4 regions of the Paenibacillus sp. FSL R7-0333 genome follow, and region 2 is predicted to be linked to each of the others. Evidence: riboswitches for the same ligand, from Rfam matches in the RefSeq annotation. Region 2 holds a riboswitch; each other region holds the start of a gene.
The links. Region 2 has a riboswitch for cyclic di-GMP ahead of MKY86_RS19330 (thiamine pyrophosphate-binding protein). Riboswitches for the same ligand answer to the same signal wherever they lie in the genome.

Region 1 (7,648 bases), 4.2 Mb from region 2:
TGGCTGAAGGCAAGCTAAGCGGTCAGGAGCTCAAAGCCGCCTGCCGGACTGCAGATCAGTCCTTCTGGAAGAACACGATCATCACGCTGGCCAGCTGCATCGGATTCTTCGTTATCATTCCGGGAATCATATACAGCCTGTCCTTCATTCCTTCACTATCTGCGTCGGCAGAGGGCTTCACCGTTAAGGGGCTGATTGATGCCCAGAAGAATATGTACAACTATCACAGTCAGCTTGTAGCTACACATCCGTTCGCCTCCTCCTGGTGGGAGTGGCCGTTCATGAAGCGTCCGGTGTGGTTCTTCAGCGGCGGCGAAGGCTTGCCTGCAGGCAAGGCGAGCAGCATAGTAACGATGGGCAATCCGCTGATCTGGTGGACAGGAATCTTCACGATGCTGGCCGCTGTATGGTTCACCCTGAAGCGCCGGGACAAGAGCCTGTATATGATCTGGATCGGCTTCTTCTCACAATATGTTCCATGGATGCTTGTGCCGCGTGAGACGTTCCTGTACCATTACTTTGCGATGGTGCCGTTTATGATTCTATCCATTGTGTACATCCTGAAGCTGCTTGACGGCAGGTTCCAGGGTGCCAAATATCTGCGGTACGCCTATATTGCGGCCGCCGCCATCCTGTTTGTAATGTTCTATCCGGTATTGTCCGGCATGCAGGTGAACAGCAGTTATATCATTCATGTACTTCGCTGGTTCCCTTCCTGGGTATTCTAGGAGGGGAGCTGTAAGAGCCGCATAGTTGTTCAAAGCTGATGTTGATGAAGCGCATCAAGGAAGCTGTGGCTTACAATAAATTGAGGAGGAACCCTTGTGAAGGCCAGATATAGTGTAATTGTGCCCATGTATAATGAGGAGGAAGTCATTCAGATAACCTACGAGCGGCTCAAAAAAGTGATGGATGAGTGCGGGGATTCCTATGAGCTCGTGTTCGTCAATGACGGCAGCCGGGACCGTACGGCTGAGATTATGCGCGGAATCAGTAATAGGGATGAGCATGTCAAGCTGATTGACTTCTCCCGTAACTTCGGCCATCAGGTGGCGATTACAGCGGGTATGGATTATGCTGAGGGCCAGGCTGTTGTGGTGATTGACGCAGATCTCCAGGACCCGCCGGAGGTGATCCTGCAGATGATCGCCAAGTGGAAGGAAGGCTATGAGGTAGTCTATGCCAAGCGGCTGAAGCGCCACGGAGAGACCTTCTTCAAGAAGGTGACAGCCAAAATCTTTTACCGTCTGCTCAGCAGCATGACCAGTGTGGAGATTCCCACAGATACCGGGGACTTCCGGCTGATCGACCGTAAGGTCTGCGATGTGCTGCGCGGCCTGAAGGAGAAGAACCGTTATGTACGGGGGCTGGTAAGCTGGGTCGGCTTCCGGCAGACCATGGTGGAATATGTGCGGGAGGAACGCTTCGCCGGGGAGACGAAATATCCGCTCAAAAAAATGATCCGCTTTGCGCTCGACGGAATCACCTCCTTCTCGCACAAGCCGCTCAAAATTGCCTCTTATGTCGGCTTCTTCCTGTCCTTCTCCAGCTTCATCTACCTGTTTCTGGTCTTATTCCAGAAAGTCTTCACCTCCTGGACCGTGCCGGGCTGGGCATCCATTGTCGGGGTGAACCTGCTGTTTAACGGCATTGTGCTGATGCTGCTGGGCGTGATTGGGGAATACATTGGACGGATCTATGACGAATCGAAGGATAGACCACTCTATATCGTAAGCGAGACCAGAGGCTACCCGGAGACAGAGGCTGAAGACACGCGGAAGGAAAGCGATTATGCAAGATAAGGCTTGGCGTGCAGGCATGATCCAGTTTCTGAAATTCAATGCGGTGGGCCTGCTTAACACGTTCATAGATTTTGCGGTGTTTACTCTGCTGCATTCCTTGGGCATGCTTAACACCCCTGCACAGATTATTTCCTACAGTGCCGGGACGGCCAACAGCTTTGTCTGGAATAAGAAGGTGACCTTCAAGGGAAGGGACAGAGGCGGGGATGGCGGCTTTGACCGGATGCAGCTGGTGAGATTTATGGTGCTGAATCTGCTGGTGCTGGGCATTTCGGTGCTGCTGATTCATCTACTGACTGACCGGCTGGGAGTCCAGGTGCTGATGGCCAAGGTGCTGGTTACCTTTATTACAGTAATCATTAATTTCTTTGGAAGCCGGAAGTGGGTATTCTAAAGAGAGCGTATATCTTCCCCGTATTCTGCGGAGGAAAGCACTTATTCTATATTGCGGAGGCGATTGTCATGCGGAAGTTATCCTATTTGATTATACTTGCCGGGGTCCTGATTATGCTCTACCCCAAAGGAAGCGAATGGTACGAGGACCGTCAGCAGCAGAAGCTGCTGGAAGAGGCTGAACAGGCCTACAGTGAAATCGTTCCTTCGGCTACGGCTCCTGCCAGCCAGGATCTGAGCAAGCCCTATGCGGAAGTCACCCAGCTGCTGGCTGAAGAGTCTGGTGCGGAAGAGCCGGTTCCCACTACAGCGCCCGAGATTGAAGTGGGAGGCAAGATCACCGCTATTATTGAAATCGATAAAATCGATCTGAAGCTGCCTGTACTGGAGGGCGCCACCAAGACCAATATGAAGCATGCAGCGGCGCATATGAAGGAGACAGCTCCGATTGGCGCGGTAGGCAATGCAGCGATTGCTGCGCATCGGTCAAGAACGGCAGGGCGGCTGTTCAACAGACTGGACGAGGTCGGTAAAGGGGATGCCATTACTGTTATTACAAGCGGCCAGGAATACAAATATGTTGTATATGATGTATCTATTGTAGAGCCTACCGATATTTCAGTACTGAAGGGTAAGGATGATGATAAGATTCTGACCCTCATTACCTGTGATCCGCTTGTCAATCCGACCCACAGACTCATCATTCATGCGAAGCTGACCTGATTCTATCAGGACAAGGCGATAAAGGTCGAAAAAACATAAAATTTTAGTATATTTGTGGTGAAATCTAGCAATTGGGTCTTGATAATAGAGATGGATATGGTAAGATAGAACTATCAAAAGCTAATGCACGATAACGGCAAACCTATCGAAAGGTAGGGACGCAAAGCTAAAGGGCCTTCCCGTCATGGATGGCAGCCAGCTACCGAATGAAGAGGCTTTTTTTGTTTGTTTTCATTCTGAATCTGTCATTATGTGGTAGTAGATTGGACAGATAAAGCTTATACGATAACGGCAAACCTATCGAAAGGTAGGGACGCAAAGCTAAAGGGCCTTCCCGTAAGAATGGCAGCCAGCTACCGAAAGGGGTTTTATCCATGAAGAAGTTTTATTTAATGCTGATTACACTTTTTGTGATCGTCACTTCCGTGCAGACAGGCACTGCTCAAGCGGCAAATGCAGATTCAAGCTGGTTAAATGTTGGACAACTTGATCAAGGGATTATCGGGGTTTCGTACGATGTTCCTAAGGACAAGAAGATGAAGCTCATGATTACCAAGGACAATAACAGCTATACTTACAACTTATACACTTCCAAACCGACCGAGACGTTCCCGCTGCAACAAGGTAATGGCTCTTACAAGGTCTCCGTTCTTGAGAATACTACCGGCAACAAATACAAAGTACTATCTTCCGAGACTGTATCTCTCTCCATGAGCAATGTGAATGCCGTATATTTGAGCTCTGTACAGAATGTAAAGTGGAGTTCTTCCGATAAATCCGTTCAAAAGGCAGCACAGCTTACAAAGGGTCTGACCACAGATGCAGACAAAGTTAAGGCTATCTACAATTACATCGTAGCTAACGTGAAATATGACTACTCTCTGGCCAACAGCGTAAGCACAGATTATATTCCGAACAACGACACCACACTGGCTACCAACAAAGGTATCTGCTACGATTACGCTTCCTTGTTCGCTACTATGCTCCGCAGTGAAGGGATTCCAACCAAGTTGGTTATGGGGAATACAAGCTATGTAACTTCATACCATGCCTGGAATGAAGTGTTCCTGAACGGCAAATGGGTGACGATTGATACTACAGTAGATGCAGGTCTGGGTAAGAAAACAGCATCAACAGAACTGGTCAAATTAGCAAGCAAATATACTGCAGCGAAATTCTACTAAGAATAGCTGTGAACTATAGCATTATCTGAGAATAACCCGCTTAATCATTAAGCGGGTTATTTTTATTTATATAAAGGTTGCTTTTTAATAGAAGGATAGGTTATTATAAATAAGCGTTGTTGGAGCGGCAAAGGAAATGAGAGATTACTTAAATAAGTGATTTCAAAAATAAAGCTTGCATTGCTCAGATGAACGTGATATATTATAAGAGTTGCTGGTGGCGACAACATCGACACTAACAACGAGCTTGATCTTTGAAAACTGAACAACGAGTGAGTGGGAAATCACTTCGGTGAGATCCAAAATTAGAGAATGTAAATTCTCGTCAGATGTTTCAAAATGAGCAATCGCTCTTTCTAAATACCAATTTGGAGAGTTTGATCCTGGCTCAGGACGAACGCTGGCGGCATGCCTAATACATGCAAGTCGAGCGGAGTTTGAGAGGAAGCTTGCTTCCTTTCAGACTTAGCGGCGGACGGGTGAGTAACACGTAGGCAACCTGCCCTCAAGCCTGGGATAACTACCGGAAACGGTAGCTAATACCGGATAATTTCTTTTTTCTCCTGAGAGAAGAATGAAAGGCGGAGCAATCTGCTGCTTGGGGATGGGCCTGCGGCGCATTAGCTAGTTGGTGGGGTAACGGCCCACCAAGGCGACGATGCGTAGCCGACCTGAGAGGGTGAACGGCCACACTGGGACTGAGACACGGCCCAGACTCCTACGGGAGGCAGCAGTAGGGAATCTTCCGCAATGGGCGCAAGCCTGACGGAGCAATGCCGCGTGAGTGATGAAGGTTTTCGGATCGTAAAGCTCTGTTGCCAGGGAAGAACGTCCGGTAGAGTAACTGCTACCGGAGTGACGGTACCTGAGAAGAAAGCCCCGGCTAACTACGTGCCAGCAGCCGCGGTAATACGTAGGGGGCAAGCGTTGTCCGGAATTATTGGGCGTAAAGCGCGCGCAGGCGGTTATTTAAGTCTGGTGTTTAAACCTTGGGCTCAACCTGAGGTCGCACTGGAAACTGGGTGACTTGAGTACAGAAGAGGAAAGTGGAATTCCACGTGTAGCGGTGAAATGCGTAGATATGTGGAGGAACACCAGTGGCGAAGGCGACTTTCTGGGCTGTAACTGACGCTGAGGCGCGAAAGCGTGGGGAGCAAACAGGATTAGATACCCTGGTAGTCCACGCCGTAAACGATGAGTGCTAGGTGTTAGGGGTTTCGATACCCTTGGTGCCGAAGTTAACACAGTAAGCACTCCGCCTGGGGAGTACGGTCGCAAGACTGAAACTCAAAGGAATTGACGGGGACCCGCACAAGCAGTGGAGTATGTGGTTTAATTCGAAGCAACGCGAAGAACCTTACCAGGTCTTGACATCCAACTAACGAAGCAGAGATGCATCAGGTGCCCTTCGGGGAAAGTTGAGACAGGTGGTGCATGGTTGTCGTCAGCTCGTGTCGTGAGATGTTGGGTTAAGTCCCGCAACGAGCGCAACCCTTGACTTTAGTTGCCAGCAGGTTGAGCTGGGCACTCTAGAGTGACTGCCGGTGACAAACCGGAGGAAGGTGGGGATGACGTCAAATCATCATGCCCCTTATGACCTGGGCTACACACGTACTACAATGGCCGGTACAACGGGAAGCGAAGCCGCGAGGTGGAGCCAATCCCAGCAAAGCCGGTCTCAGTTCGGATTGCAGGCTGCAACTCGCCTGCATGAAGTCGGAATTGCTAGTAATCGCGGATCAGCATGCCGCGGTGAATACGTTCCCGGGTCTTGTACACACCGCCCGTCACACCACGAGAGTTTACAACACCCGAAGTCGGTGGGGTAACCCGCAAGGGAGCCAGCCGCCGAAGGTGGGGTAGATGATTGGGGTGAAGTCGTAACAAGGTAGCCGTATCGGAAGGTGCGGCTGGATCACCTCCTTTCTATGGAGAATCGTCTTCTGCAATGAAGACATTCAAATCGGAAGCTAAGCTTCCACAATAGAACCCTTGGGTTCGAATACTCACTCGTTGGTCAGTTTTGAGAGTTTAAGCTCTCAAGTAAGAAACTTGATCCTTGAAAACTGGATACCGAAACGAATTTGCGTTTTAGAACATCTTTTAGCTGAAACTTGTGTAAGCAAGTGGAAATAGTTATTAGTTGCTACCGTGATTTTCCTAACGGAAAACACATTGGTTAAGCTACTAAGAGCACACGGAGGATGCCTAGGCGCCAGGAGCCGACGAAGGACGTGGCGAACAACGAAACTGCCTCGGGGAGCTGTAAGCAAGCTTTGATCCGGGGGTGTCCGAATGGGGAAACCCAGCTGTGGTAATTCGCAGTTACTCGTATCTGAATACATAGGATACGCAGAGGCAGACCAGGGGAACTGAAACATCTAAGTACCCTGAGGAAGAGAAAACAATAGTGATTCCGTCAGTAGCGGCGAGCGAACGCGGAACAGCCTAAACCAAGGGGCTTGCCTCTTGGGGTTGTGGGACGTCTCACATGGAGTTACAAAGGAATATGGTAGGTGAAGAGGTCTGGAAAGGCCCGCGATAGAGGTAAAAGCCCTGTAGCCTAAACTGTGTTCTCTCCGAGACGGATCCCGAGTAGTGCGGGGCACGTGAAACCCCGTATGAATCCAGCAGGACCATCTGCTAAGGCTAAATACTACCTGGCGACCGATAGTGAAACAGTACCGTGAGGGAAAGGTGAAAAGCACCCCGGAAGGGGAGTGAAATAGAACCTGAAACCGTGTGCTTACAAAAAGTCAGAGCCCTCTTTATGGGTGATGGCGTGCCTTTTGTAGAATGAACCGGCGAGTTACGTTTAACATGCAAGGTTAAGGTGAGAAGCCGGAGCCGCAGCGAAAGCGAGTCTGAATAGGGCGACTAAGTATGTGGACGTAGACCCGAAACCGTGTGATCTACCCCTGTCCAGGGTGAAGGTGCGGTAACACGCACTGGAGGCCCGAACCCACGCATGTTGAAAAATGCGGGGATGAGGTGGGGGTAGCGGAGAAATTCCAATCGAACTCGGAGATAGCTGGTTCTCCCCGAAATAGCTTTAGGGCTAGCCTCGGTGAATGGAGTGGTGGAGGTAGAGCACTGATTGGGTGCGGGGCCCGCAAGGGTTACCAAGCTCAGTCAAACTCCGAATGCCATTTACTTCTTGCCGGGAGTCAGACAGTGAGTGCTAAGATCCATTGTCAAAAGGGAAACAGCCCAGACCATCAGCTAAGGTCCCCAAGTGTGTGTTAAGTGGGAAAGGATGTGGAGTTGCACAGACAACCAGGATGTTGGCTTAGAAGCAGCCACCATTGAAAGAGTGCGTAATAGCTCACTGGTCGAGTGACTCTGCGCCGAAAATGTAACGGGGCTAAACACACCACCGAAGCTATGGCTAGGATCGACTTCACTGCGCCTTTGAGGCGTGTTTATCCAGATTGACATTGATGCCGTGAAACATCCGAAGGGGTGAATGGCTAAATGCTTTCAGGGGATAAACACAGACTTCGAAGCTGGAGTGAAGTCGATCCTGGGGTAGGGGAGCGTTGTATA
Region 2 (7,648 bases):
AGCTGGAGCAGGTGCTGACCAATCTGCTGGATAATGCCTTCCGCCATACCCCGGCTGACCGGAGAATCTCTATTCTGGCAGGCACAGTAGTGCTGGAGGGCAGGAGTCTGGTGGAGATCGCGATCAGAGACCAGGGGGCCGGCATTAACCCCGAGGATCTGCCGTTTATCTTCGAACGCTTCTACAAAGCGGATAAAGCGCGCCTGCGCGGAGAGTCGGGCGGTACGGGGCTGGGGCTGGCGATCGTGAAGAATATCGTCGAATCGCATCATGGCAGCATTTACGCCTTCAGCAAGCTAGGAGAAGGCACCACATTTACCCTGCGGCTTCCTGTCGAAAAACAGTAAACCAAGACCGTGCATGACAGCGCCTCTGAGAGCAGAGGTGCTTTTTGTTGAAATCAGCACATTAATATTGTTCATCGTGAAACATATATTTCAAGCTAAGGCTTGCAGGAGGCTGGGCATTATGATCTTATCCTTGGACCAAGGTACTACCAGCTCACGGGCAATTCTCTTTGATGCAGAGGCGGAAGTGATCTCGCAGGGGCAATATGAGATCCGGCAATCCTTTCCCCGCCCGGGCTGGGTGGAGCATGACCCGGAGCAGATCTGGGAGAGCCAGCTTGGCGCAGCCAGAGATGCCATTGCAGCAAGCTCCGTACCGGCTGATCACATCACGGCAATCGGCATTACCAACCAGCGGGAGACTGCACTTATCTGGGATAAAATTACAGGCGAACCGATCTATCCGGCAATTGTCTGGCAGGACCGGCGGACAGCAGACCAATGTGAGGAGCTGAAATCGCAGGGGATGGCCGGAGTCATTGCGGACAAGACGGGGCTTGTCATCGACGCGTATTTCTCGGCGACCAAGCTGGCATGGATTCTGGACCATGTACCGGGAGCAAGAGAGCGTGCGGGCAAGGGAGAGCTCCTGGCGGGAACGGTAGACACCTGGCTGATCTGGAAGCTGACCGGGGGTGCGGTACACGCTACAGATGTTACTAATGCTTCAAGAACGATGATGTATAACCTGCATAAGCGCGAGTGGGATGAAGAGCTGATGGACACGCTGCGTATTCCGCCGTCCATTCTGCCGGAGGTGAGGATGTCGGGCGGAGATTTCGGTGTCTGTGACCAGCAGTGGTTCGGTCTGGAGATTCCTATCCGGTCGGTGCTGGGGGACCAGCAGGCAGCGCTCTTTGGTCATACCTGCCTGGAGGCAGGCAGTGCCAAGAACACCTATGGAACAGGCTGCTTCATCCTTATGAATACAGGCACTGAAGCTGTGGCATCCAGTCATGGCCTATTGACCACGGTAGCCTGGGGTATGGGCGATGAGCTCTATTATGCGCTGGAGGGCAGTGTCTTCGTGGCTGGAGCGGCTGTGCAGTGGCTGCAGGAGGGGCTAGGGCTGATCGTCGCGCCCGCCGACTCGGAAGAGAAGGCCAGCGAGGTGGACGAGAGTGAAGGAGTTGTGGTGGTGCCGGCCTTTACCGGCCTGGGTGCGCCTTACTGGGATATGTATGCGCGGGGCGCCATATTCGGCTTGACGCGGGGCACCACCTCCGCACATCTGGTACGGGCGACGCTGGAATCACTGGCCTTCCAGTCCCGCGATGTCATCGACGCGATGCAGAAGGATGCCGGCATGCCGCTCACCGGCCTGAGGGTAGACGGCGGTGCGGTGCGCAACAATCTGCTGATGCAGTTCCAAGCCGATATTCTGGGCAGCGAAGTGACACGTACAACCTACGCGGAGACTACAGCACTTGGCGCTGCGCTGCTAGCCGGACTTACCTCCGGGGTATGGACCCGTGAGCAGCTGGAGAGCTTCAATACGGCCGAGAAGGTCTTCTCGCCGCAGATGGAGCCGGAGGAGCGGGAACGCAGATACGGTGCCTGGCAGGATGCTGTGTCGCGCACGATGGGCTGGGAGAAGCATGAGGGCAAGCACGAAGGCAGATTTTAGAGCGGAGTAGAGGCATTAAGAACAGAAACGGCCCGCAGGCAGAAACTCTGCTGCGGGCCGTTTGCTTACTCTGAAACAGAAGTGAACGGTAAGATTAGTACTCCATTACAAATGCGACATTCTGCCATCCGGCGCCCACGGTCCAGAACAGAACTTTGTCTCCGCGTTCAAGCTGCCCGGTAGTGACGGCTCTGTGAAGGGCAATGAACGGGCTGCTGGTCGAGGTATAGCCGAACTCATCGCCTATGTAGACTGCGGCCTCAGGGTTAATGCCGGTTTTGCCGGAGACGGCCTGGATGTTCGGAAGAGACAGCTGTGAGAAGCAGGCAGCCTTGACCGATTCAGGGGCAATCCCGTTGTTGCTCAGCAGAGTGTTGATTGATTCGGAAGCGGCATCCACACAGATGGAATCATCGAATGGAATGAACTTCACATTGAACTCTCCTGCGGCAACACCGGTGCGTCCGAGCTTAGCCAGGCCTTCTGCCGGGAACAGAGAGTTGCCGTACACACAGGTGTCTGTCTGGTAGATAGAGTCAATGAAGCCGACCGAATGCTCATCGCGCTCCAGAATAACAGCGGCAGCGGCATCACCGAAGTTCGCGTAATACACCGGATCATTTTTGTCCGCATGCGGTGCCACGTAATCGGAGCCGATGACCAGGGCGCGGCGGATTCTCGGGTTCGCCATCATCTGGCGGCTGACCTGCTCAACCGAGGCGGTCATTCCGGCACAGTTGGCATTGCTGTCAATACAGATGGTATGCGAAGCCCCGTTAATCAGGCGGTGAATCATCAATGAGTTCGTAGGAAATATATATTCAGGGGTCTGGCTTGCATAAGCGATCAGGTCAATGTCAGGGCCGGTAAGACCGGTCTTCTCCAGAACATTACTTGCGGCTTCAAAAGCCATTGTCAGGGAATTCTCATCCGGGCTGTCGATGCTGTAGCGGTTTTCACGGCCTAGAGTAGCCAGCAGTCCACGGATATCAATACCTTTATCGTCAAAATGCTGTATGAAAAAGTCATTGCCGATTCTTTTGTCTGGATGGTAGATATCAATGTCCTTAATGCGAATCCCCGCCATAGTACAGACCTCCTAAAGTTTTGTTAGCTATACTTCTCACGAATCTGCTTCTTACAAAACTCTCTTCCGGCATTAGCAGTCGGTTTAATGAATGAACCTGTGCGTTTCAAGCGGCTGATTTAGGTTTAATTTGTATTTATTAAGCTTGTACGGTTGAAGTGATCTCCAGATTCTCAAGTCCTGCTTTGCGGCCCAGGCGTGCCAGCTGCATTTTGAGGATCGGGTTATTTTCCAGGGTAAGACTCACTTTCTGGAAGCCGTCAGCCTTGAACATGATGAAGCAGCCTTCAAGCAGCGGTACAACATCAGGAGCTGTTACATTCAGCTTGCGGCAGTCGATCTCTAGTGCATATTCAGCAGGGCTGATCGGGTTAATAGTCTGCTGGTAAGCCTGTATAGATTTGAGCCCGTCCTCGTTAGAGAAGGTTCCCTCCAGCTCAATATTGATTACTTTCTTCGCAGTATCTGTCTTCAAAATAAATTGTCCCATGTTGATCTCTCCCTAAGTGTAATTTCCAATACCTCCAAAACGTTATTCCTGCGACTCTATTCGACAAAACCGCAATTTGATTTGGGATATTTTGCCTTCATTATAACCAGATCATACTGAAACGTGCAATCAAAAGTCGAAATTTGTAGATTTATGAAGATTTTTCTTTGATCTCCTCCAGGGTATCCAGCAGCACATTAAAGGCCGAAATCACCCGGGGGGCACCGACGCAAGGCGTCAGATGCAGCAGCACACCCTTGATCTGCTCGACGGTCATGCCAACGCGGAGCGCCATTACATAATGAACCCCCAGCTGTTCATATTGTCCCATCGTAATCAGCGACGAGATCACCGCGATCTCCTTCCAGTCAGAGCCAATCGTGGTCCGCTGAAAAATATCGCCATAGGCATTGCCCATGATATATTCGGCTAATTCCGGAAAATGCTCTTTGATCGGAGCCAGGGCCTTGGCCCCATAATCTCCTGAGAGATCAGTGAAATGATCGAGTCCGCTGTTCATGTTCTTGTTCACGATATGTCCTCCTGATAGTAGGTTAAAAAAGGTGTGCGGATACGGCTTCCTTACGTAAGATCCAGCGTGCGGTGGGCCGTAGGAGGCATTTCATCACGGTCAGTCAGCAGCTCAATGACAGCTGCCTTGTTAAGTGCCACAGCTTCGCGGATTGCGGCAGCGAACTCCTCCTGCGTCTCGCAGCGGAAGCCGGCTGCACCCAGCGATTCGGCGAATTTCACGGCATCCATCGGAACCTCGAAGATCGTACCGTCAATCCGGCCGGTCGTTTTCTCCATACCCTTAAGCGCCATATCCAGCTGCTTATTGTTCACCACAATGAAAATCACCGGAATGTCCTTGCAAACGGCTGTGTTTATTTCAGTTCCGAGCATCATAAAACAGCCGTCACCGGTAATGCAGAAGACTGTCTCTCCGGGAGAAGCCGTCTTGGCGCCGATCGCCATGCCAATTGAATTGCCCATGCAAGCAAAGTAGGCATCGAATATGAAGCTGCCGGGCCTGCGGACATTGAACCATTTCACAGCATTGAACCCGTGGCTGCCGTCATCTACAAAAACGCTGCTGTTGTAAGGAATCAAGTCGCTCATCGTGCTCATTACCGAAGCCAGAGAGAGTCCCGCCAGCACGGGCAACTCGTCATTGTAAGCATTGGAGATTGTGATTTCATGCCTGGTGACCGTAGAGGGGTCCAGCTTCTGAAGATACAGTGCCAGGTTGTCCCTTAAGTCCCCGCCGACAGCGATGGTGGATGAGGACAGTATTTTGCCGACAAAGGTTGGATCTACATCGAACTGGATCAGCTGCTGCGGATGATTCTCCGGCTTCAGGTTGCAGATGGTCATGTCGCTCAGACGAGAGCCCAGAACAATGAACAGGTCGCTGTTGTTCAGCAATTCATCGCCGTGCGAGGAGCCGCCAACGCCGACAGGACCGTGGTAGAGCGGGTGATCATAAGCTATTGCACCTTTGCCGCCTGGAGAGGTGACTACAGGAATGTTGAAGGTTTCGGCCAGCTGAACCAGTTCCTGATGGGCACCTGAGCGGTTGACGCCTTTACCGGCAATGATCAGCGGCCTAGCGGATTGATTAATCGCCGAGATGACCCGGTCATAGTTCTGATAACTGACTAGTCCCTCGCGTTCCGGCAGAACAATCCGGCATTCCGCGAGCCGCTCTGTCTGCACATCAAACGGAATGCAGAGATGGACTGGGCCTTTTTGGTCACCGAGGGCGATGGATAGGGCATGGTTGAAAATCGTGCTGAAGTGATCGCCGCGTTCAACGAGCTTGCTGAAGAGGGTGGCCGGCCGGAACATATCCGCCAAATCAGCCAGGTAGGAAGTGGAATCCTGACATTGGGGAATGCCCAGCTCCTTGATGGACTGATGTCCGGTGATGAAGAGGACGGGAAGATTATTGGCCTTGGCATGCGCTGCTGCGGTGAGCAGATTCGTTCCCCCCGGACCGGAGGTGCCGAAGGCTACCCCGAGACTGCCGGTCTTCAGAGCATAACCGCCGGCGGCGAAGCCGGAGCTGGATTCGTGCCGGCCGGGGATGAACTCTATACCGTAGTCAACCATTTTCAAAGCGATGGGGCAAATAGACTTGCCTATGATTCCAAAAGAATGAGTGACTCCCAGATTGCGTAATGCTTCCGCCATATAATCTGCAACTGTCTTCAGAACATCCACCCCGCAAGTTGTTATTTGTATACGTCAGCAATAGAAAACCTGTACTCACCATTGGAGCACAGGTCTGTTGCACGAATCACCATAATCAAACGCGAAACCTAAGGCGTTCACAGTTTTTCAGCAACCTGGCTGTCATGATCCCACTTCAGAAATGAGACTGTAGATCCATGGCTTTGCGTCATTCCCTTTCGGTGAATTTTGCCGGTATGCGGTTATAAATGAATTTGTGGAGAATTTTCCTTTACAATATATTCCTTGCTCCTCTTTTGTCAATAACCCCTGTGAGAAGAAACTCGGAATTTGGCGAATATTCAGGAGTGAAAATGGCTAAATATTTGGATTTTCAAACTTTTGAAAATGGTTGTCCCTGGAAGACTAAAGTCTTAAAATGCAAATGGCCATTTAGGTTGATTAATGTGGGAAGTGAGCACAAAGACTCATTACATTCCTGATTTACTGCAAAACATTAAGAATTCACTAGATATACAGCATTACAAATTTCGGTGATAGGACTTAAGTAATAGTGATGTGAGATGTTAGCTTATAGACAAGCTATGACAATAGAACGACTATAGTAAAGAAGTGCAAAGCACGGTTTTTACCCTTATGCACAATTTCAACAATTTGTGAATATTACATAACAATCTTTGTTTTGCCCAAAAAAAGAGACACCTCCCGCAGAAAATTCCGCAGGCGTGTCTCTTTGTGCTGAGGTTAAAATTTGAAAATATGAATCGTTTTTTGTAGGTTGAAGACCGCGGAGGTCATCTTCTCTGTCTCCTCAGCTACGGATTGAAGAGCATGAATCTGTTCGTTCATCGCTGCGGATACCTCTTCCGTCCCTGCGGCGGTCTCCTGGGTGATGGCTGAGATATTCTCGATCGCCCCGGAGATCTTGAGCGCGCTCTCCAGCATAAGGTCACTCTCTGCGGAAAAGGAGGCAATCTGCTCGGTTATGTATTGGACACTATGCACAATTTGAGCAAAAATGTTGGCTGTCTCCGTAATCATCTCATTCTGCACCTGGACTACCTCTTCATTGATGGCGATGTTATCGATAGCCTGCTTGATATCCGCTTCGATGCTGCGTACCAGACCGAACACCTCTTTGGTTGAAGCGGTGGATTCCTCGGCCAGCTTGCGGACCTCCTGGGCAACAACGGCGAACCCGCGGCCATGCTCGCCTGCACGGGCGGCTTCAATAGAAGCATTGAGCGACAGCAGATTGGTCTGTTCAGCAATTTCGGTAATCGTCTTGGTAATCATCGTAATGCCTCGTGCGTTATGCGATAGGGCTTCGATAGTATCCGCCACCTTCTGGGTAGCCTGGATGTTCTTGCGCATGCCTTCGGCTTGGGTATCCACCGATTGCCGTCCCTGTTCTACCAATTCCAGCGTATGTACAGATCTTTTATTCATTTCCTTGGTGGAATTCGTATAATTGGAGACTTTGATTTCGATATCCTTGATCGATTCGGTCATATCAGCGATATCCACCGAGATTTCGTTAGCACCGAGAGCCAGTTCATTGGAGGAGGAGGCCACCTGCGCCATGACAAACTTCAGGTTCTGATTCTTGTCTTCAATCCCGCGGCTGGCGTCCATAACCTGACGGGTAATCTGTGAAGCATCGGTGAGGATTTTTTTGAGCTTGTCAATCATGGTGTTGAAGGAGCGGCTGATGTCGCCCATGGAGCCATTCTCGTCGGCACGGCTGGTGAAGTCGCCTTTGGCAATCGTGTGCGTCACATTGGAGATATCCTCAAATGAAGATGTAAGCGTTCTCTCAATGAAGCGCGCAAGCGGGTAAGTCAGCGCTGCCAGGACGGCGACAAGAATAATGCCGATGAGCAGCCTGTCCATGAGGATTA
Region 3 (7,648 bases), 2.8 Mb from region 2:
TGCTGGAACATCCGCTGGGGGCGCTGCTAGGCTACTTCACTGTCGCCATATTGGGGCTGGTCGTATTCCTGTCCTTCTTCGAAATGGTGACGAAATACAACTGCTGGGAAGAGATCCGCAAGGGGAATGTGGCCGTAGCCATGGCAACCGGAGGCAAAATCTTCGGAATCTGCAACATCTTACGCTTCAGCATTGAAGCGGGGGCATCCATCTATGAGACGATGAAATGGTCGGTTGTAGGCTTTTTGCTGCTGCTGCTGGCTTACTTCCTGTTCGAGTTTTTTACTCCGGTCTTTTCAATTGATGAAGAGATTGCTGCGGATAACCGGGCCGTAGGACTGACAGCTATGCTGCTCTCCATATCCTTGTCCTATGTTATCGGCGCGGCCATATTCTGAATAGGGGGCAGGAATGATGAAGATTCTGGTTCGGATTTTGTTTATTTCCGCCCTGGCTTTTCTAGCGGCCGGCATTATATATTTAATGGTGAATTGAATTGAATGAGAGTAACGAAGGAGATTATACAGATGGAGACAACAGTTTGCCCATGGTGCCATACCGAGATTGTATGGGATGAGGAGTTTGGCCCCGAGGATACCTGTCCTCATTGCAACAACGAGCTGAGCGGCTACCGCACAGTGACGATAGGTGCAGAGGATCTGGAGGATGAAGAGCCGGATACACAGGAAGCTTCCGGGGAGGAAGAGATCAGCGACGATAATTTGTGGGATGACGACGACAAGGATAGCGTGGTGCCTGTATGGGGTACGCTGGGCCAGTTCGGCGATGACTATGATCTGAAACGTTATGAGGACAAGGTCTCCGCTATTCTGGCTGCCCAGCTGGAAGCGCCGGAATGTCCGCAATGCCATGAGCTGATGCTTCACTCCGGTACGCAGCAGGTGGACGGGTTCACCCCGGCAACGCCGGAAGCGCTAGGCGGTGCAGCTGTGCTGAAGCCTCCTTTTGCGCTGAATCTGTACGTCTGTCCTTCCTGCTTCCATGTGCAGCACAGCCTGGCGCAGGAAGACCGCATCCAGCTTGTCCGCAATCTCAGCACCTCAGCCGAATAAAGATCGGATTCATGCTTTCCCTGCCGTCTGGACATGATATTGAAAGATGAAGTGTCTAAGGACGAGCAGGGAGGGTTAAGCATGAGAGGTTCAGAACGGGGACAAGCGGCGCTGCTTCTGGCTGTAGGCGGGCTATACCTTCTGGCTACAGTGCTTGCAGGAACGTTCCTCAACGTATATCTGTGGAAAAGCCGGCAGAACTTCGCCATGATCGGCTGGTTCACCGTGGCCCAGCAGCTTGCCGTGGGTCTCAGCTTTTGGCTGGGCGGCAAGTGGGTGAAAGAGCGTAACAAAATGAATGCCCTACGGCTGGGAATTGCCGTATCGGGCTTTTTTTATTTGCTGGTGCTGTGGCTGCGGGGCGACGCGATTCATTACATTTGGCCGCTGGGCGGGGTCCTCGGGCTATCCATCGGGCTGTACTGGCTGGCGTTCAATATTGTTTTCTTCGAGATTACGGATGCCAAGAACCGCGATTACTATAACGGGTGGATGGGCCTGCTCGGTTCCCTGACGGGAATAGCCGGACCCTGGGTCTCCGGCTGGATGATCTCCCGTTGGCAAGGCGGACAAGGCTACCGCATGGTATTCATACTGTCGCTCTGTATCTATGGGGTTGCTGCTGTGCTCAGCTTCGGCCTGCGCAAGCGGCCGCTCGGCGAAGCCTATCTCTGGCTGGAGCCCTGGCGCGAGCTTACCCGCAGACGCAGCTCTTGGCGTCCAGTGGCGGCAGCGCTAGTGTTCCAGGGCATCCGGGAAGGCGTATTCTCCTTCCTCATCGGTCTGCTCGTTTATATTGCAGCACAGGAGGAGAGCAAGCTGGGACAGTTCGCCCTGCTGACCTCCGCCGTCTCCCTGATCAGCTATTATGCGGCCGGCAGATGGTTCAAGCCCCGTGCCCGGCTCGGCGGTATGCTGGCAGGCAGTCTGCTGCTCATCGCCTTCCTGCTTCCGCTGCTGTGGAAGGTGAACTTTACCACCCTACTAATCATGGGAATCGGGACCTCGCTCTGCCTGCCGCTCTATATGCTGCCGATGCTGTCCACCAGCTTCGACCTGATGGGCTTGTCCGAGGAGAGCGCCGGCAAACGTGTGGAGCTGGTAGTGCTCAGGGAGCTTAGCCTGATGAGCGGCCGCCTCCTCGGCCTGCTGATCTTCATCGCCGTACTGTCGCTGGACCAGTCCCCGCAGACGATTACTCTGCTCATGCTGCTGCTGGGTGCCGCGCCGCTGGGGAGCTGGGTGGTGGTGCGGGGGTTGCTGAATTGGAATGTTCACAAAAATAACAATATTATATGATTCAAATATAGGGTATTATTGCCAAGGTAAGTACAGATTGTAATTGAATTGAATTACACATGATTTCTCTTGAATTAACCATTAGAACTAAAAAGGCAAACCTGTACGAAAGTCAGGGACGCAAAGCCACGGGCCTTATCACAGGGAGGGGGACACCCCTCTGTGAATGGCAGCCGGGCCGCTCTTTCCGGTGGTTTTTTTGCGCCCTTTTTTAAATGATTTTTTAATTGAGCGGAGGTCTTTTATGACAAATAGGAAAAGCTTGATATGTAAGGTACTGTGTTTTATTATTCTGGCTCAATTTCTCGCCCCTTTTATGGAATTCTCAGGGATGAAAATTTCCGCACAGGACAGTATGCTCAAAATCCGGTTTCAGCCCGCTGAAACTCCCGTACAGGAAGGGGAGCTTGCAGATTCTGGAGCCGTTTTTAGCGTCAAAAACCAATACTCCTACGGCTGGAACATAGATCATACTGATGCAACCGTCTCAAGAGATACATACGACGACTCCAGCATAAGCAGCCTGACACGAATCCATCCGGATGGGAAGTGGGAAATTGCGCTAGACAATGGTACTTATGAAGTCTCAGTAACCGTAGGTGACTCTGTATACAGCAGCAACAATTCACTTGCCGTAGAGAATGTCAAATTGATGGAGGGACTGTCTCTTGAAGCAGGGCAGTATAAAACGATCAAGAAGAAGGTTGCTGTTGAAGATGGAAGACTGACTTTAAGTCAAATCAATGCTACTGGAATTGAGACTGCTCTAAATAGCATAGATATTTCATTGGTGAATACATACACTCCCACTTTGATCCCGCCTCAAATCCGCCTGCCTTTTGAACCCAATAAGGTTGCCGGAGACAAAGTTCTTCTGTCTGGAAGTATGACCAATATACATAACGCTCCGCCGTTTATCAGGGTAAATGGTCTGCAGGGAGAGATCTCCCGGCATATCCGCGAACAAATAGAATCCATCGGACAACAAATACAGCAGGTTAGCAAAAATGCAGTGGCAATAAGAAATGCTGATATTGAAACGATTCAAAGCTCTATCCGCTCAAACAGCAACAAGCCTGCAATAATAGCAGTTGGGCAGATGAATCTAGAATCGAGTGTTACGTTCGGAAGTGAAGAACAGCCTGTCATCTTAATCGCAGATGGCATCAATACGAACCGGAGTCTGAATATAACAGTTTACGGATCGTTAATCCTTCATGGAGGATTAAATGCAAATACGGAGTTGAATGTTAATGTTATCAACCCTGCGCAGGATGTGAATCTTGGTGACCTATGGGTACAGGGAACCGTGCATCTAAATAATAACTCTAATGTTCATGTAGATAATGAGCTGTTTGCCGGTTCTTTGGTTTACAACAACGGCTCTCTGGATCTATCGGCGAAACGGGTATTAGTACAGGGCAACATGAACATCAATACTCTGGTAACTATGAATGTTGATGAGGAAATGTCTGTAGGAGAAGTGGTATCCAATAACTCAAGGGCAGAACTTAATGTAGCCCAGGGAGATCTATTCGTCCGGGACAATGTCAGTATAAATAATCATTTGAATATCAACACAGGCGGATTATTTGCAGTTGGCGGTAATGTCATCTCGAATCAAAGACCTGTAATTCACACGGGGAATGAGCAAGCAGGACGTACATTATTGAAGTATGTTCTGTCAGGCCTTAAGGCTGAGTATTACAGCAATAATGATTTCACGGGCAAGAAGGCCGTGAAAGTAGATGAATCTATTTCTTTGGCTGGCCAACCTGTTCTGGGTGTGCCGGGAATAGCGGACCAGCGCTTCTCCGTTAGATGGACTGGGCAGATTCAACCTAACTATACTGACCAATATACTTTCTCGGTTAAAACGTCAGGTGGAGTCAGACTTTGGGTGAATGATCAGCTCCTGGTCGATGCCTGGACAGCGAAGCAGCATGTGGAGCAAGGCACGATCCAGCTTGAAGCCGGTAAAAAATATGACCTGAAGATGGAATACGCTAATGATATAGGGAATCCTCAGGCCAGCTTATTCTGGGAGAGCGGGCAGCAGATTCGTGAAGTGGTGCCCTCTGTATCTTTAAGACCTTTTTCTATACCTGCAGTAAATGCAAGTGCAACAGACTCAGCCATTACACTGGGCTGGCCTTCTCTGTTCAATGCGGACGGATATGAGGTGGAATTTGATAAGGAGGTTACCGTCCTCGGCAGTGAACCTGATTTTACCAAGGAGGAGCTTAGTCCGGGAACCGAACATTTCTATCGTATTCGGGCAATCAGTGGCGACATCAAAGGGGAGTGGTCAATAACTTCTTCTTATTGGACCTTACCGGCTGCACCACTGAATATTCAAATGAATGCAACAAGCCATACGATTACTCTTGAATGGGAGCCGGTAACCGGGGCCACCAGTTATGAAATAGAGGTTAATAACAGCACAAAGAATATAGGACCGGTGCTAACTTACCAGGAGAATGATCTGAATCCGAACATGCCCAAAGTATTCCGTATCCGGGCGGTGAACAGCAGCGGAGCAGGAGCATGGAGCGAAGTGGTTACGAAGACTACTCTGGTTGGAGTCCCCTCCAAGCTGCAGGGAACAGCAGACGAGCGGTCTGTTCATCTGAACTGGGATGCTGTATCAGGGGCTGCCTCGTATGATTTGGAGATAGACGGAACCCTTAGTAATAGCATCATGGATCATTCGTATATACATGACAACCTGCAATCTAACAGCGAGCACAGTTATCGTGTACGTGCTAAGAATGATGATGGAATCAGTGAATGGAGCGATCCCATTACAGTGTACACTTCGCCTGGAGTTCCCCAGAACCTTATAGCGCAAGTCGAAGGAACCTCAGTTCATGTGACCTGGGATAAAGTGGCCGGGGCCACAGGATATGACATCGAGGTAGATGGGGACGTGCTGGATAATGAAATGAAGCTTGAATTCACTCATTCACAGCTCCCGTTGAATTCAGAGCATACCTACAGAGTGCGGGCCAAGAATGAGAACAGAGTCGGAAGCTGGACCCAAACAATTGTTTATTCTACTCATGCGGGAGTTCCTAATAATATTCAGACTACAGCGAATAGCAACGAAATCACCATAACGTGGGACATAGTTGCAGGTGCCCTGAGTTACGATATTGAACTGGATGGGACAACGATTCGCAACATTTCGGATAACCTCTACATCCACAAGAAGCTGGCACCCTTCTCCACGCACAAATATAGAGTAAGAGCTGTTAATGCGGCAGGAGCAGCCGAATGGAGCGGATACGTAACTGCAACCACGACCTTCGGCAAACCATCTAATCTGAAGGCATTAGCCAAGAATACAAGTATTGAACTTACGTGGGACAAGGTAGAGAGTGCGACTGGCTATGATCTCCTGGTAGATGGCGAGGTTCTGAATAATGAAGAATCGTTATCCTATAAGCATACTGAATTGGAACCCTATTCCTGGCATAATTATCGGGTCAGAGCGAAGCAGGGAAGCTTTCTTGGAGAATGGAGCGAACCTCTGACGATTTCAACAGTGCTCGGGATTCCGGGAAATGTAAAGACGGAGACCAAGAGCAATCAAATCCGATTATCCTGGGATTCAGTTAAGGGTGCTACCGGCTACGAAATTGAAGCGGACGGTACAATTATTGACAATGGCAGCAAGATGGCTTTCACGCATACCGGTTTGTTGCCTAACACTAAGCACAATTATCGGATACGGGCCAAGAACACTCAGGCCGTCAGCGATTGGAGTGAATGGACTACCATTGTTACTGGTGTTACAGCACCAGAGGTGCCTAAGAATCTTAGAGGTGAAGTGACGGTGAATTCCGTTCAGCTTGCCTGGGATTCCGTGAATGACGCGTCCAGCTATGATTTGGAGATAGATGGACAAGTCGTTTCAAATTCCAACCAGTTGGAATACAAACACAGCGGACTTGAGCCCAATACAATGCACGCTTATCGCGTTCGGGCTAAGAATGCAGGAGCGACGAGCGACTGGTCAGAGATTTTGAAGAAAACAACGACTCCTGCAGTAACAATCAAGCCGGAAAAGGATACTCAGCTCAATTTTGTAATGATCATCCCTTATAAAAGTGACAAGTCTGAGCGCAGAGTTACGGTCACGTATAATGCCAATGATCTTGAGGTCATGGATCTGCGGGCAGAGACCCCAGACATGGAGCTTGAGACTGGCAGTATAGCAGGAACACCAGTGAATATCATCCAGTTTGAACCGGGGAAAATTGTCTTCAGCGTACAAATGAGCAATAAGGCTGCGATGAACACTATTATTTTCAATGCGAAGACGAATCAATTTACTAAAGTAACCTATACCATAGAGTAGATTTTATAGAGGTGAGAGTGGAAAACTATGAAAAATATATTCTTAAAATCTATTACTATTTTCATGGCATTAATGTTAATTATCCTTATTTCGGGATTGTTTCCAGGGAATGAAGTTGTCAAGGCTTCAAATACTGATATTGTTTCCTATGCGGATGTGCGTATTCCTGCTTGGTATGAGAAATCTGAAATTATTACATATGATGCGCATGGGTGGTTATCCGGAGATTTTCAAGAGACAGTTATAACTGATATTCAATATAATAAATTGACAAAAAAAATGTCCCTTAGAGTAGTTCCGGCTCAATACAATTTAAAAATGTCTCTCAATACCGACACCATGTATTATAACACTTCTACATTTATTAATATGTTTGCACGGATGCAATTAAAACATCCTAACCAAGACGGTTATGGGTATTTATCGTATGAACTGGTTAAAGCCTCTTATGAAACTGTCCATAGTAGTAATTATCGTACTATTGACGCAATTATTGATGCTAGCACAGGTGTTATAAATCCAATTCAAATGGAGTTAGATGAACCTCCAACAAAACTATTATGGAGTGCGTTTTTTTCGAAAACTTTTAGTGATGGATACAATTGGCAGGGAGATAAAGAATTTTATGGAAGAAGAAATTTTGAAATTGATCTTGTTCCGAATAGTGAGCCTACCCTTGATATTTTGAATTCAAGCAATCAATTTATAAGTGGAAGCTCCAATTTCATACCCTTAGTTAGAGTTGCAGACCCTAATGGGGATCAACTTGAAATAAAATACTATTTAGATTCCGACACAGAGCCTCGAGAGGTTAAAGCAGTAACGAATACAACATCAGGCCAAACTGTTTCATTCAACGTATTAAACACTTCAAATCTATACGAAGGCAGCCATACCATCCGCTTTACCGCCA
Region 4 (7,648 bases), 4.4 Mb from region 2:
GTTATTTTGTCATAAAAATTGTTGTGGGGATCATTGTCTTCCTTGTCATCTTGGTTCGTATTAGGCAGAGCTACCATCTTACTGGGAATCACCAGGTTTCCCCTGATATAATCAAGGGCAAGGCTCCGGTTATGCCTGGTGATCTTCGTGAAGCCGGATTCAAGCGTGAGCCAACGGGCCGTTTCTTCCGCTTTGAAATCTTCGCCCACATAATACAGCACCTGATTGGCAGTGTCTTCCGGTAAATGCTCGGCTTTATTGCTTGATCGGATGTTGATGGCCAATCTATACTTTTTGTGGTCATCGTCTTCAACGTCAACCAGCACCTGAATATGATTGTTTTTGTAACCTAGCTTATAGACATTATCCTCATTGGATAATTTGCATTTTAATACCCCGTACCCTTGATCTAATCCGTTACCCATAGTTCGTCAGTCCCCCTTCTTAGCTATTAATGTTTCCCATAGAAGGCCATAGTAATTCTGAGTAAAAAGGTGTTCATCAGAGGAGGCAAGCTACATTATGAAATGCCTGACCATACGCCAGCCGTGGGCCACGTTAATTGCGCTGGGAGAGAAACAAATCGAAACCCGGACCTGGCGGACCGCCCACCGGGGAGAGTTAGCCATTCATGCTGGGATGCAGGTGAATAAGGCGATCTGCCGGATGGAGCCGTATCAGTCGTTGCTGGCACGTTACGGTTACACTGCGGACAACCTGCCAACCGGCAAGATCATTGCAGTCAGCCGCATTGCGGATTGCTGTGAGGTGACGCCGGAGCTTGCGCAGCAAGGCTGGCCGGGTGGCAATGAATATGTATTCGGTAATTATGCCGAAGGAAGGTATGCCTGGAAGCTGGAGGAGGTTGTTCCGCTGGTACATCCCATACCTGCTAAGGGACGTCTGGGTTTCTGGGAATATCCTGTTGTGGAAGAGGAATTGTGAATTTCTTGACGGCCATGTGCAGAAAAATTGCTCCAGATTGGCTGTCAGCTGGTATAATTGGGATATTCGGCGGGAAATCTTCCTATATATAAGGAGAGTTGTGCTCTGAGGCGGTCTACCGCTGGAGAGGGGCAGGAATGCCGGGAAGGAGCGTATGCATAATAGATGGGAAGCCTTCTAATTGCATGGCTTTGTATGCTTTGTTTGTTTCTTGCGTTCAGGGATCAGGTAAGCCGGAGAATCCTGTACCCGGTAGCTGTGGTGGTGATATGCGGCACATTGGGGTATTGGACGTTGTTAATGTAGCCGCATCCGGGTGATCATTTCATGCAGAAGTCTGCCGCTTGCGGCAGGCTTCTTTGTTATCGCTGCTCCATCTTCTCCATACCCAGATATCTGCGCATATGCAGAGTGGCCTGGGCGGCAATCACATCATCCAGCAGCAGCATCCGTTCGTGATAGCCCCTGCAGACAAATTTGGCTTCAACACCCGTCTCCAGCCGCTGCTGTTCATAGACCTTCAGACCACGGGCGCGCATCCCGGCACGGACCTCCCGCAGATCGGCAGAAGCGGCATGAGCGGCCGACTGGATTACCTCCAGATAAGGTGCAGGCGTGCGCAGCTCAGAGGCTATAGCAGAAGCATCGCGCTCGAAGGCGGATAGAATAAGCGGCAGCAAAATATAGGATTTGACCAGCAGGTTGTCCTGGCTCTCTACTCTTTGCATCCTTCTCAACCCCTCGAAGAGAACGTATATTCGCATTGTAACTCATCCTTCAAAAAATAATCAATGGGTTTTATAAATTAACTCAAATAATGTGATATATTTCACAAAAAAATAAGATGAATTATTTTATATTAAAATTGAAATATTAAAGATTGAAAAAATAAATCAGCTCAAAGGAGAATGGCAATGAGTCATGAAGGAAGCCTCCGCCGTGGTTTGGTATTCGGGATCATTCTAAGTGTTCCGCTCTGGGTATCGATGATTGGCTGGGTTCAGCTGTTCGGGTCTGCCTAGGCGACATTTTATTCAAAATATATGAACTCTATTAGCAGGTGTCGTCCCTATGGGCGGCACTTTTTTTTCGAGCTGAGCTGCCCATAAATAGGTAAAATTTCATTGAACAGGAGCAGATGATGAGTAGAGGTGGGCTGAGGGCGATAAAATAGGACAAATGCATCAAATTTAAATAATACAAATTAATATTATTATAGGTAAGAGAGATAAACGGCTACAGTCAATCCTCTGATTTCTCGACTTTTTTCGTCAGTAGATAAAAAAGAGACTCGCCCCCGAACCCTTATGGTACAAGGGATCAATGAGCAACCGTCGCAAAAATAATTTCAAAAAATATACTGGGAACGGATTGACAACAGGGTGGGGGAGCGGATAAACTGAAATTAGTACAAAAGTAACAAATGTCATAGACTCAACAATGATCTTACATAAGCAAATCTCAATTGCATACCGAAATCATGTACAAACGCAAACCGTATCGAAAGAACGGGACGCAAAGTCAGGAATCTACTGTCTCTAAAGTTGAGGCTAGGGTCGTCCGGCCGCCGTGAAGCTAACCCTTCGTGGCGGTCTTTTTGTTGTTATAGTCGTGTGACAGATTCATAGAATAGTAACTAGGAGGTGTAGACTATTGAAAAAAGGAGTACGTAAAACAGCCGCCATCATTATGGCGGGCCTATTGACCGTATCCAGTGCTTTTACGTGGGGGACGGATGTCAGAGCAGCTTCAGGGGTGCCGTATACGCCAACACCGGTTTTGGGGGTCGCAGGGAATTTTAATGCTTTTATCCTCGGGGATTTTAAACAAGCCAATGATCAGATTGAAGGCCGCCTGGCAGCGGCAGGGGACATTACCCTCTCCGGAGGTTACGGAGTAGCTAGGGCATACAGGGATGCTTCACCGACGGATGTACTTGTGGCCGGTAAGAATTTTGTACATTCAGGCAGTGGAGAGATCTATGGAAATGTGGTATTTGGGGATAGCTTTACAGCCAATGAGCCTGGTGTCAACATCAAAGGCGGGAAGAAAAATGCCAGCCCGATTGATTTTGCAGCCGAGCAGGAGATTCTGATCTCCCGTTCCACAGAGTATGGGGCCTTGGCTGACACGAATGAGATCGGCAATAACAATTATGGACAGCTCAAGATCAGTGCACCGGATCGTTTCAATGTAGTTCATTTGGATGCCTCGACACTGGCGAAGACCAACTATATCGAATTCAACATTGCCCAGAACGCCACGCTGATTATTAATATAAGCGGGTCTACAGTCAATGTGCCGAGCTTTTCAATGAATAACGGCAGAGCCAGTCAGGTATTGTTCAACTTTTACGAAGCTTCTGAGGTGAATATCGCTTATACCTCATTCTTCGGGACGATCCTCGCACCTAGAGCGGATGTTCATTATGCCGGAGCAGAGCTGTACGGGACTCTGATTGCAAAATCTTTTAGCGGCGGGGTTGAGATGCATCTTGGAATGTACGAGGGAGAGGGGCCGCCGCCGAGTCCGACGCCTACCGCAACGCCGACACCTAGTCCATCACCGACACCGACGGCTACACCGACACCGACGGCTACACCAACACCAACGGTAACACCAACACCTACAGTGAAGCCGACACCGACGGTAACGCCTACACCTACAGTGAAACCAACACCGACGGTAACGCCTACACCTACAGTGAAGCCAACACCGACGGTAACGCCTACACCTACAGTGAAGCCAACACCGACGGTAACGCCTACACCTACAGTGAAGCCAACACCGACCATAAAACCGTCACCTACACCTGTGTGCACTCCAACTCCAAAGCCAACACCGACTGTAAAGCCGACACCAACGCCAACGGTGAAGCCAACACCAACGCCGACTGTGAAGCCAACACCAACGCCGACCGTGAAGCCAACACCAACGCAGACCGTGAAGCCAACACCAACGCCAACGGTGAAGCCAACACCAACGCCGACTGTGAAGCCAACACCAACGCCGACCGTGAAGCCAACACCAACGCCGACCGTGAAGCCAACACCAACGCCGACCGTGAAGCCAACACCAACGCCGACCGTGAAGCCGACACCAACGCCGACTGTGAAGCCGACACCAACGCCAACGGTGACCAACACCAACACCGACTGTAAAGCCGACACCAACGCCAACAGTGAAGCCAACACCAACGCCGACTGTGAAGCCAACACCAACGCCGACCGTGAAGCCAACACCAACGCCGACCGTGAAGCCAACACCAACGCCGACCGTGAAGCCAACACCAACGCCGACCGTGAAGCCACACCAACGCCGACTGTGAAGCCAACACCAACGCCGACCGTGAAGCCGACACCAACGCCGACTGTGAAGCCAACAGCGACACCAACAGCGGTGCCGACGCCAACACCAACGGCCGAGTACCGACACCAACGCCAACAGCGGTGCCGACACCAACACCAACGGACCGTGAAGACACCAACGCCGACACCAACACCAACGCCACCGAACCGACACCAACGCCGACAACAGAACCGACACCAACGCCAACGGCAGTACCGACACCAACGCCAACAGCGGTAGGCAGACCGACACCAACACCAACGGCAGAACCGACACCAACGCCGACAGCAGAACCGACACCAACGCCAACGGCGGTACCGACACCAACACCAACGGCACCAACGGCAGAGCCGACACCAACGCCGACCGACACCAACGCCAACGGCGGTACCGACACCAAGAAGCCGACACCAACACCGACGGTAGAACCGACACCAACGCCAACGGCCACACCAACACCGACGGTAGAGCCGACACCAACACCGACGGTAGAGCCGACACCAACACCGACGGTAGAACCGACACCAACGCCAACAGCAGAGCCGACACCAACACCAACGGCAGAGCCAACACCAACACCGACGGTAGAACCGACACCAACGCCAACGGCGGTACCGACACCAACACCGACGGTAGAACCGACACCAACGCCGACGGTGGAGCCGACACCAACGCCAACGGCAGAGCCAACACCAACACCGACGGTAGAGCCAACACCAACACCAACACCGACGGTAGAGCCGACACCAACGCCGACGGTAGAACCAACACCGACACCGACGGTAGAACCGACACCAACGCCGACGGTAGAACCGACAGCAACGCCGACGGTAGAACCAACACCAACACCGACACCAACACCGACGGTAGAGCCGACACCAACGCCGACGGTAGAACCGACACCAACGCCAACGGCAGAGCCAACACCAACGCCGACGGTAGAGCCGACACCAACACCAACGCCAATTCCGACGCCGACACCAGATCCAACACCAGTAACAACGCCAGCGCCAACATCGCCGCCGTTCAGTTTCCCTCCAGTGCCTACGCCGACTCCGATTATCGGATTTATCGTGAGCAATGATGTGGTTGTGAATGATGATCCGCTGCCGCTTGGACCTGTAGCAACTCCAATAGCTACAACAGTGCCTACGCCAACACCAGCTGTTGCGGTTGCGCAAATAGCAGCAACACCGGAGCCAACGCCTTCAGCAGAACCGGCACCCGATGTAGTCCTTATTGATGATGAGGTTCCTCTAGGCGGTGTGCCTGTGGATGGAACCTTGCCGAAGACGGGCGAATCCAGTCCTGCGCCTTATTATTTTGCCGGTTTGGCACTCGCTGGTCTGGGCTTGATTCTTAGAAGAACCACCAGAAACAGCAAACGTAAGTGAGTGACCCGAACTGAGATTTATACAAACAAACGATGATCCTGTAATTTGACAAGGGCTGCTTTCGGAGAAGATGTTCTCCTGGAAGTAGCTCTTTTTTTCGTTGGAAGTAAGTGCCCGGATACAGAATGTATGCGAAAAACAACATACAATGTGCCGGTGAGAGAGTCAGCGGACCAAATGTATGTGGAAAACAGCATACAATGTGCCGGTGAGAGAGTCAGCGGACCAAATGTATGCGAAAAACAATATACAATGTGCCGATGAGAGAGTCAGCGGAGATGGCGTAAAGTAAGTTGTGTACCAAGATTTGGAGCCTAGTCAGGCACCAAAAAAGTAGGGTATCCTCGGGATTGCGAAACCACCAAGGAGGAACCCTACCAATGAATATTTTACCCGAAAGTTCTCTGAATAATCTATTTGAAAAACTTGTTAAAGATTTTGTGAAAGACAACATGGAACGCCTGTTGCGGGCCGAAATCCAGGGGTTTATGGACAGTGAAGAAGCCGGTGCCAGCAATAGTCGCAACGGCTACTATACGCGAGATTTACACACGAAATACGGCCATATCGAGGAGCTTCAGGTGCCCCGGGACCGCCAAAGCCTTTTCCAGACGCAGTTGTTTGAGCCGTACCAGCGGCGGGACGGATGGTTAGAAGAGGCCGTCATCCAAATGTATAAATCGGGCATGGGTACGCGGGATGTGGGCCGGTTCATTGAAAGTATGTTTGGCAGCCACTACTCCCCCACCACGGTCAGCAATATTACGGCTACAGTGCTGGACGATATCCACCAGTGGCAAAAGCGGCCACTGAGCAAACGGTACTCTGTGATCTATTTAGATGGGCTGTACGTGAAGCTGAAACGGGGCACGGTTCGTGGTGAAGTGGTCTACTTTGCGATGGGAATTGACGAGGAGGGACAGCGTCAAATTCTCGGGTTCTACGTGGGTGGCCAAGAGAGTTCGAATGGCTGGCGGGAGGTACTCAAAGACCTGTACGACCGCGGAGCGCAGGAAGTCCTGCTGGGTGTGTTTGACGGGCTACCGGGACTGGATGCGGCGTTTAAAGAGACCTATCCTCAGGCGGATGTACAGCATTGCGTAGTGCACAAAGTGCGGGCCACGTTTCATAAAATTCGGGTGGAGCACAAAACCGATGTCATGGAGGCGTTGAAAACCGTATATACCGCACCGGATGAAGTGGTAGCCCGGGCTAACTTTGATACGGTCAAAGCGAAGTGGGACAAGCTGTATCCGAAGGAAATGAGGTCCTGGGAGGAACAGTTATCCACACTCCTGACGTTCTACAAGTATCCGCAGTCGATCCGTAAAGCGATCTACACGTCGAACCCCATCGAACGGATGAACAAGGAAATCCGCAAGCGTCTGAAACCGATGAACAGTCTGACGAACATGGATGCGGCAGAGAAAATCGTGTACCTGGAGATGCTGGAATACAATGAACGTCATGCAGGGCGGGTCGCCCAAGGCTTTGGCATGGATGCCGTTAAAAAGAAGCTAAAAGAGCTATTCGAAACACGCTACCCCTCTTTGCCCACACCGGAAGAGGCGTAACAGAGAAATCCAGTTTCTGGGGGTCGGGGTTCCCCCTTCCCCCAGAAACACTACATCCCAACCCGTAACCCGGGGGAGGCACTTCTACTCTTTTACACAAACTTCTTGACGCTACCTCAGCGGATCAAATGTATGTGGAAAACAGCATACAATCTGCTGCAGGAAGACGAGTGTACCCATTGGAGTCCAGCTGCTTCTTTCAAGAGTCTTGCAGAGTAGAAGGGGGTTGAAGTTTGTGTATTTTTAGTTGGCCTTACTCCCGTGCTATACTAGGCTCAAATTAATTAAGCAAGAGATCCTATTCCCTGGCTGGAATGGTTGCTTACTGAAGGAGGAACGTTGATGTGGATGATATACCTGCTTGTGGTGCTGATCGTGGTGGCCGGA

Region 1: another riboswitch for cyclic di-GMP. It lies ahead of MKY86_RS01665 (transglutaminase-like domain-containing protein); the one in region 2 lies ahead of MKY86_RS19330 (thiamine pyrophosphate-binding protein).
Region 3: another riboswitch for cyclic di-GMP. It lies ahead of MKY86_RS07240 (fibronectin type III domain-containing protein); the one in region 2 lies ahead of MKY86_RS19330 (thiamine pyrophosphate-binding protein).
Region 4: another riboswitch for cyclic di-GMP. It lies ahead of MKY86_RS00850 (choice-of-anchor A family protein); the one in region 2 lies ahead of MKY86_RS19330 (thiamine pyrophosphate-binding protein).

What each region holds. Positions count from the first base shown of each region.
Region 1 covers NZ_JBBOBZ010000001.1:393,738-401,385, forward strand. Annotated here, with positions in the region: gene MKY86_RS01645 (glycosyltransferase family 39 protein) at 1-728, shown strand, start outside; gene MKY86_RS01650 (glycosyltransferase family 2 protein) at 825-1,802, shown strand; gene MKY86_RS01655 (GtrA family protein) at 1,792-2,196, shown strand; gene MKY86_RS01660 (class D sortase) at 2,265-2,918, shown strand; cyclic di-GMP riboswitch class I at 3,044-3,125, shown strand; cyclic di-GMP riboswitch class I at 3,199-3,279, shown strand; gene MKY86_RS01665 (transglutaminase-like domain-containing protein) at 3,293-4,102, shown strand; rRNA gene MKY86_RS01670 (16S ribosomal RNA) at 4,468-6,028, shown strand; rRNA gene MKY86_RS01675 (23S ribosomal RNA) at 6,280-7,648, shown strand, end outside.
Region 2 covers NZ_JBBOBZ010000001.1:4,555,430-4,563,077, reverse strand. Annotated here, with positions in the region: gene MKY86_RS19355 (HAMP domain-containing sensor histidine kinase) at 1-347, shown strand, start outside; gene glpK (glycerol kinase GlpK) at 469-1,974, shown strand; gene MKY86_RS19345 (3-oxoacyl-[acyl-carrier-protein] synthase III C-terminal domain-containing protein) at 2,069-3,061, opposite strand; gene MKY86_RS19340 (hypothetical protein) at 3,201-3,551, opposite strand; gene MKY86_RS19335 (carboxymuconolactone decarboxylase family protein) at 3,703-4,083, opposite strand; gene MKY86_RS19330 (thiamine pyrophosphate-binding protein) at 4,134-5,747, opposite strand; cyclic di-GMP riboswitch class I at 5,894-5,990, opposite strand; gene MKY86_RS19325 (methyl-accepting chemotaxis protein) at 6,492-7,648, opposite strand, start outside.
Region 3 covers NZ_JBBOBZ010000001.1:1,757,821-1,765,468, forward strand. Annotated here, with positions in the region: gene MKY86_RS07225 (DUF350 domain-containing protein) at 1-398, shown strand, start outside; gene MKY86_RS07230 (hypothetical protein) at 528-1,073, shown strand; gene MKY86_RS07235 (MFS transporter) at 1,155-2,372, shown strand; cyclic di-GMP riboswitch class I at 2,457-2,558, shown strand; gene MKY86_RS07240 (fibronectin type III domain-containing protein) at 2,539-6,735, shown strand; gene MKY86_RS07245 (fibronectin type III domain-containing protein) at 6,763-7,648, shown strand, end outside.
Region 4 covers NZ_JBBOBZ010000001.1:198,643-206,290, forward strand. Annotated here, with positions in the region: gene MKY86_RS00835 (YukJ family protein) at 1-425, opposite strand, end outside; gene MKY86_RS00840 (ASCH domain-containing protein) at 523-945, shown strand; gene MKY86_RS00845 (hypothetical protein) at 1,308-1,673, opposite strand; cyclic di-GMP riboswitch class I at 2,425-2,517, shown strand; gene MKY86_RS00850 (choice-of-anchor A family protein) at 2,599-4,533, shown strand; gene MKY86_RS00855 (LPXTG cell wall anchor domain-containing protein) at 5,565-5,687, shown strand; gene MKY86_RS00860 (IS256 family transposase) at 6,068-7,261, shown strand; gene MKY86_RS00865 (alpha/beta fold hydrolase) at 7,610-7,648, shown strand, end outside.